Spirosoma rhododendri: one gene and its partner. The protein of the gene in region 2 interacts with the protein of the main gene of each other region in a pairwise test. Links are inferred from orthologs where the notes say so. Each region holds a gene or a part of one and is shown on either strand. Other genes may lie near its edges.

Region 1 (3,215 bases), 1.2 Mb from region 2 along the record:
CACATTCCCCCAGCACCAACGACAGTCCCGGCAATTCGAGGTAGTGCGGATGTCCTTTCTCGAAGTACATGTGGAAGTGACTATCGGCACGGTCGCGCAGCTGCGCCAGCCCGTTCATCACCCCCGCCGTACCACTCCGATCAGCGACCAGTTCGAGAGCCAGATACGTTACTACCAGCCCGCCGATGACCAGCACGATCACCTGAATGACGTCGGTGTAGCCAATCACCTTCATGCCGCCCAGCGTGATAAAAATGGCAAACAGGGCCAGCCCGACGGTGCAAGTAGTGAACGAAATACCGGCCAGCGACTCGATGGCCATTGCCCCCAGAAATAGAATCGATGTAAGGTTGACCACCACGTAGACCACTAGCCAGAAAACGGCCAGAATCGTGCTGACCGTGTCGCTGTACCGCTGGGCCAGAAACTGTGGCATGGTGTAGATGTGGTTTCGCAGGTAGATCGGAATGAAAAACGCGGCTACTATAACCAGCGTACCGGCTGCGATCCACTCATACGACGAGATGGCTAGTCCCATCGCGAAGCCCGACCCGGCCATGCCGATAAAATGCTCCGCTGATATGTTCGACGCAATCAGCGACGCGCCGATAGCCCACCACGTCAGCGATCCTTCGGCCAGAAAGAAGTCGGTAGTGTTCGTTTCCGCCTTGCGCCGACGCTGATACACCCAATAGCCATAGCCGACGACGATAACGAAGTAAGTCAGAAAGACAAGGTAATCGGCCGTGGCAAGGTGATTCATAAAAAAGGTGGGGTTTGGATGCCAAAGCACCAAACCCCACCTTTTTTACCGCATTCAAAGAGTGAAAGACTGAAAGAGCGAATGGTTGCTGACGCAGACGATCACTCTTTCGCTCTTTCAGTCTTTCACTCTTTCACTTTAGTGTCGAGAAATCGAACGTCTCGAGGAAAGCGGTTGTGAACTGTCCTGACTGAAAACCGGGATCGTCCATGAGCTTGATGTGGAACGGAATCGTGGTTTTGATGCCTTCGATCACGAACTCCTGCAAGGCCCGCTTCATCCGCGTCACTACTTCCTCCCGCGACTGCCCCGACACGATCAGCTTGGCGATCATCGAGTCGTAGTTCGGTGGAATGGTGTAGCCGGTGTACACGTGGCTGTCGACGCGCACGCCATGACCACCGGGCATATGCAGCACCGTGATCTTACCCGGCGACGGACGGAAGCCATTACCGGGGTCTTCGGCGTTGATACGGCATTCCATAGCGTACAGCTTCGGTGTATAGTTTCGGCCCGAAATCTCCGCGCCAGCCGCTACTTTGATTTGCTCTTTAATCAGGTCAAAGTCCGTTACCTCTTCCGTAATCGGGTGCTCGACCTGAATCCGGGTGTTCATTTCCATGAAATAGAACTTCCCGTGTTTGTCGACCAGAAACTCGACCGTACCGGCACCTTCGTAGCCGATAGCCTGCGCACCTTTGATAGCCGCAGCACCCATCTGCTCGCGCAGTTCGGGCGTAATGATCGGCGATGGCGTTTCCTCGACCAGTTTTTGGTGCCGACGCTGAATTGAGCAGTCGCGCTCCGACAGGTGGCACACTTTACCGTACTGGTCACCAACGATCTGAATCTCGATGTGGCGGGGTTCTTCAACGAACTTCTCTAGGTACAGACCATCGTTGCCAAAGGCGGCACCGGCTTCGGTCCGGGCATCGTTCCACGCTTTCTCGAAATCGGCTTCTGAGCGGATGATCCGCATCCCGCGACCACCACCACCAGCCGTTGCCTTGACGATGACCGGATAGCCCATTTCAGCCGACAGCTCCTTACCCTGCTCAATCGACTCCAGCAGGCCATCGGAACCGGGAATGACCGGTACACCAGCCATCTTCATGGTCGCCTTGGCTGTTGCCTTGTCGCCCATGCCGTTGATCTGCTCGGCCGTTGCACCGATGAACTTGATGCCGTAGTCGGCGCAGATTTGGGAGAATTCGGCATTTTCCGACAGAAAGCCGTAGCCGGGGTGAATAGCATCCGCGCCCGTCACTTCAGCCGCCGAAATGATGCTCGGAATGCTCAGGTACGATTGTTTGCTGACCGGAGGCCCGATACATACGGCCTCATCGGCGAAACGTACGTGCAGACTATCGCGGTCGGCGGTCGAATATACAGCTACCGTTTTGATACCCATCTCCCGACAGGTACGGATGATCCGCAGTGCGATCTCACCCCGGTTGGCGATCAGAATTTTCTTGAACATGGCAGTTTAAAGAGTGAAAGAGCGAAAGAATGAAAGAGCGAAAGAGTATCCTGCATGGAACCACTCTTTCACTCTTTCACTCTTTCGCTCTTTATTTTAGATCGGTTCAACCAGGAACAGGGGCTGATCGTATTCGACCGGCGTGGCATTCTCAACCAGTATCTTCACAATACGGCCCGACACCTCTGATTCGATTTCGTTGAACAACTTCATGGCCTCAACGATACACACCACTTTACCCTCGCTGATCGTATCACCGACTTCAACGAACATCGGCGTGTCGGGGCTTGACGACCGGTAGAATGTACCGATCATCGGCGACTTGATCGTGATGTAGTCGGCATTGGCAGCCGGTGCAGCAGCGACAGGCGCGGCTGGCTGAGCAACGGCCGTGGGGGCGGCAGCCGGAGCAGCGACAGGTGCCGGAGCGGTTGGGAGCGAAGCCATCGTCGGGGCCGGAGCCGCTGGGGCAGCAGGAGCACCCGCACCATAGCGTTTGACGTTGATCTTCAGATCGCTCGTTTCAATGTTTACCTCGTCGAGACCCGACTGAGAGATGAAGTCGATAAGTTGTTGAATATCCTGTGTACTCATGCGTTTTTGTCAGGAAAGTGAATCGTCAAACGTTAACAGGCGGCAGTTGGACAGTGTGTGTATGTGCTGAAAAACGGCTTACTTAACCCGTTCAACATAATCCCGCGTGCGGGTGTCAACCCGAATTTTCTGGCCTGACTCGATAAAGAGCGGTACCATGATTTTCGCACCCGACTCAACCTCAACCCGCTTCTTGGGGCTGTTGGCCGTATCGCCTTTGATACCCGGTTCGGCGTACGTCACTTCCAGTTCAACGAATGGCGGCAGCTCGCACGACAGGGGCGTTTCAGTTTCAGCGTTGATCAGCATCTCGACTTCCTGGCCTTCTTTCATCAGGTCGGCACCATCAACGATTTTCTCGTCCAGATTGATCTGATC
Region 2 (3,205 bases):
TTGAATGCCACATCGACCAGTCCACCGTCGCCTTTCGATGTGATACCTGTGTTGATATTCAGCGACGAATAGTCGAAGCGGTCCTTCAGGATAACGTTCATTACCCCGGCAATGGCGTCGGAACCGTACTGTGCTGATGCACCGTCGCGCAGGATTTCGACCCGCTTGATCGCCTGCTGCGGAATGGCCGACAAATCGACGCCGGTTTCACCACGACCCGGTGAAAACTGTACGTAGAGCAGCGAGCTGAGGTTTTTGCGTTTGCCGTTAACCAAAACAAGCGTACGGCTGGGGCCCATGTTGCGAATTTCCCAGGGGTCGAGCAGGGTAGTCGCGTCGTTGACCGGCGTGTTGACGGTGTTGAACGACGGCACCCGATATTGCAGGGCTTTGTCGAACGTTGGCTGCCCGGTTGAGGTTAATTCCTTTGTCGACAGAATATCGACGGGTAGGGGAGTATCGGTGAGGGTGCGTTGCGAGTTGCGGCTACCCACGGCCACAACCACTTCCGACAGGTTGGTGGCTGTTGATGACAGAGAGACAGTGTTGGTGGCAGCGGCTGTCAGCGTCTGGGTTTCATACCCGATAAACGAGATACTGATCGAACTGCCGACCGGTGCATCGAGCGAGAAATTGCCGTCAGCGTTAGTTGTCGTGCCTTTCTGGGCACCGACAATCACGATAGACGCCCCCACGATGGGCGATTTGTCGGCGGCATCAATGACTTTGCCTGTTACTTGAGCAAAAGTTGGTAATGAAAGTAAAAGGCAAATGAAAATTTTGATTAGATGGGAGATTTTAATCATAAAGTTTTATCAATGGTTAATTTGTCCAAATTTAATGAGCAAACGGTTCCGCTGATAAGTATTCCCCCGAAGATTTTTCTTATGCCTGTTGAGTAGTCACGATGTCGCCAACACGAAGGGTTCTTAAGTTGATGCGTATTCAACTGATTATCAGCAGAAAATAGGAATTTTAAGTAGTCGGTAGCCAGTGTAGCTGCTAAAAAATTGAACTGATAAAATGAGTGTTTTTACGCAGTCAATGGCCGCGCAGGTGCAATACATGCGTCGTGCGCTCGAACTGGCGACGCTGGGTCGGGGGCAGGTTAGTCCGAACCCCATGGTGGGTTGCGTCATTGTCCATGAACCAACGCAACGCATCATTGGCGAAGGCTGGCATCAACGCTACGGCGAAGCCCACGCCGAACGAAATGCTATTCAAGCGATACACCCCGACGATCTATCGCTGCTCCCCGACAGCACGGCCTATGTCACGCTGGAACCCTGCTCGCATTACGGGAAACAGCCGCCTTGCGCTAATTTGTTGATTGAGATGGGCGTCGGGCGGGTCGTCTGCTGCAACGACGATCCGAATCCACTGGTTGGGGGGCAAGGCTTTCAGAAACTCGAACAGGCCGGTATTCGCGTCGAGCGGGGGCTGCTGGCGGAAGAAGGGCGATTGCTGAACGCCCGCTTTTTCACATTCATGGAACAGCAGCGGCCGTATATCATCCTGAAATGGGCCGAGACAAGCGACGGATTCATTGGCGGACCGGGTGGGCAACCAGTATCGATCAGCGGGCCAAAGAGTCAGCGGCTGGTGCATAAATGGCGGAGTGAAGAGGACGCGATTATGGTCGGTACGAACACCGCCCGCAATGATAATCCGCGCTTAAACACGCGTCTATGGCCAATCCAGGCCGGGCCTGGCAAAAATCCCATCCGCATCGTCATCGACCGCCACGGCACACTGCCCGATGATCTGCATCTCTTCGACGGATCGCAGCGGACGATAATTTTAAAGAGTGAAAGAGTGAACCGGGACGCCGGACCGGAGCGAAAGAGCGATTTGATAGAGGCAGCTGAGTGCCAACCATTAGAATGGATAAACGCTAATTTTTCGACACCGGAATCGCTCTTTCACTCTTTCACTCTTTCGCTCTTTGAACAGCGCATTACCTCCGTTCTCGTCGAAGGCGGGGCTGCGTTGCTGAACTCGTTTCTGGCGGAAGGACTGTGGGACGAAATGCGGGTGTTTCGCAGCCCGAAGCTGCTGGGCGATGGTGTCAAAGCCCCGACTGTGCAGGGAAGACTGATCTGCCGGGAGATGATCGGCGACGATGAATTAACTGTTTATCGGCCGGTTTGAAAGGTGGATAAGCTGTATCGAGCGACAAGGTTATCTCCGATAGGCTAAACAGTAGGTGGACTGGTTGTCCCCGACAGCTTCCAGCTGTCGGAGACGCGCTAGCGGCTAATAGGGTACCTGAAAATAGCCTGACGGCTCCGACAGCTGGAAGCTGTCGGGGACAATCAAACAAGCAGTCAGCGAAGCAGGGTCGCCATTGTCTGCAAATTGACATCGGCGTCAAAAGCGGATCGGATGGGGATGGCAAAGCCCGGTAGTGCAAACGACCGGATCGTGCCTTCGCCTGCTTTCAGAATCAGTCGGTATTGCCCGTCGGTGAGGTGGTATTGTTCAATAGATTGCTCGTCGGCGTCGATAATCCAGTATTCTTCAACGCCATGCGCCTGATAGTCGTCGTATTTGATGCCCCCAACGGAGGTTGCCCGGTCACGCTTGGCTGTACCATCAGAGAGCACTTCGATAACCAGGTCAGGGGCGGGGAACAGGGTTTGTTTGTCTGTAAACGTGTCGGCTTTGGTGCGCCCGAAAAAGCAGATGTCCGGTTCGTAATCATTGCGGGTTAGGGCCGTCATGATTTTCTCAATCCCGACAAATCCCAGCTTGTTGTGCCGACGTACGTAGATGTCAACCAGGTGAAAAAGAAGACCGGTCGCTTCGTTGTGCGACTTCTTAACCGGCGAATGCAGCACGATTTCGCCGTTGATAAACTCAACCTTTTCCTGCTCGGTAATATCGTTGTAGAACGTTTCCCGCTTCTTGCGTTCTTCGTTCAGGGCGGCCTGAATCTCCTGCATAATCAAGTACGCATCCGGATACTCTAAAATCTGCTCGTCAAGGTGCTGGTGCATAGTGTGGTGGGTAAGTCCACGAATATACAAAAACAGTTTAAGGTTTGTTGTTCAAGGTTTAAGGTCAGTAGCGCAGACTAACGTTAAACCTTGAACCGCCCGGCGGCCCGGTACAAACCTTAAACCCATCACTGCGCCTGCGCTACCGGCGTGGCGTTGGCACCGATGTTGCCGCTGGCAATGACCGCGCTGCCCGCCATTATTTT

What was found.
Region 1: the proteins of ribD (region 2) and accC interact in binary tests that used the Escherichia coli proteins (3 or more experiments, as listed by UniProt). The link is inferred for Spirosoma rhododendri from one-to-one orthologs.

Annotation. Positions count from the first base shown.
Region 1 is NZ_CP051677.1:1,771,926-1,775,140, reverse strand. Bases 71-2,961 are described here. They hold accC (acetyl-CoA carboxylase biotin carboxylase subunit), read right to left. Parts: upstream 2,244-2,961; coding sequence 897-2,243; downstream 71-896. Other genes in these bases: efp (elongation factor P), read right to left, coding at 2,916-2,961; accB (acetyl-CoA carboxylase biotin carboxyl carrier protein), read right to left, coding at 2,340-2,837. Also shown: more of efp, read right to left, coding at 2,962-3,215. UniProt on the Escherichia coli protein: This protein is a component of the acetyl coenzyme A carboxylase complex; first, biotin carboxylase catalyzes the carboxylation of the carrier protein and then the transcarboxylase transfers the carboxyl group to form malonyl-CoA.
Region 2 is NZ_CP051677.1:2,962,692-2,965,896, forward strand. The notes cover bases 207-3,087. They hold ribD (bifunctional diaminohydroxyphosphoribosylaminopyrimidine deaminase/5-amino-6-(5-phosphoribosylamino)uracil reductase RibD), read left to right. Parts: upstream 207-1,023; coding sequence 1,024-2,151; downstream 2,152-3,087. Other genes in these bases: HH216_RS12270 (TonB-dependent receptor), read right to left, coding at 207-806; HH216_RS12280 (Uma2 family endonuclease), read right to left, coding at 2,328-2,999. Also shown: more of HH216_RS12270, read right to left, coding at 1-206; HH216_RS12285 (hypothetical protein), read right to left, coding at 3,128-3,205. UniProt on the Escherichia coli protein: Converts 2,5-diamino-6-(ribosylamino)-4(3h)-pyrimidinone 5'-phosphate into 5-amino-6-(ribosylamino)-2,4(1h,3h)-pyrimidinedione 5'-phosphate.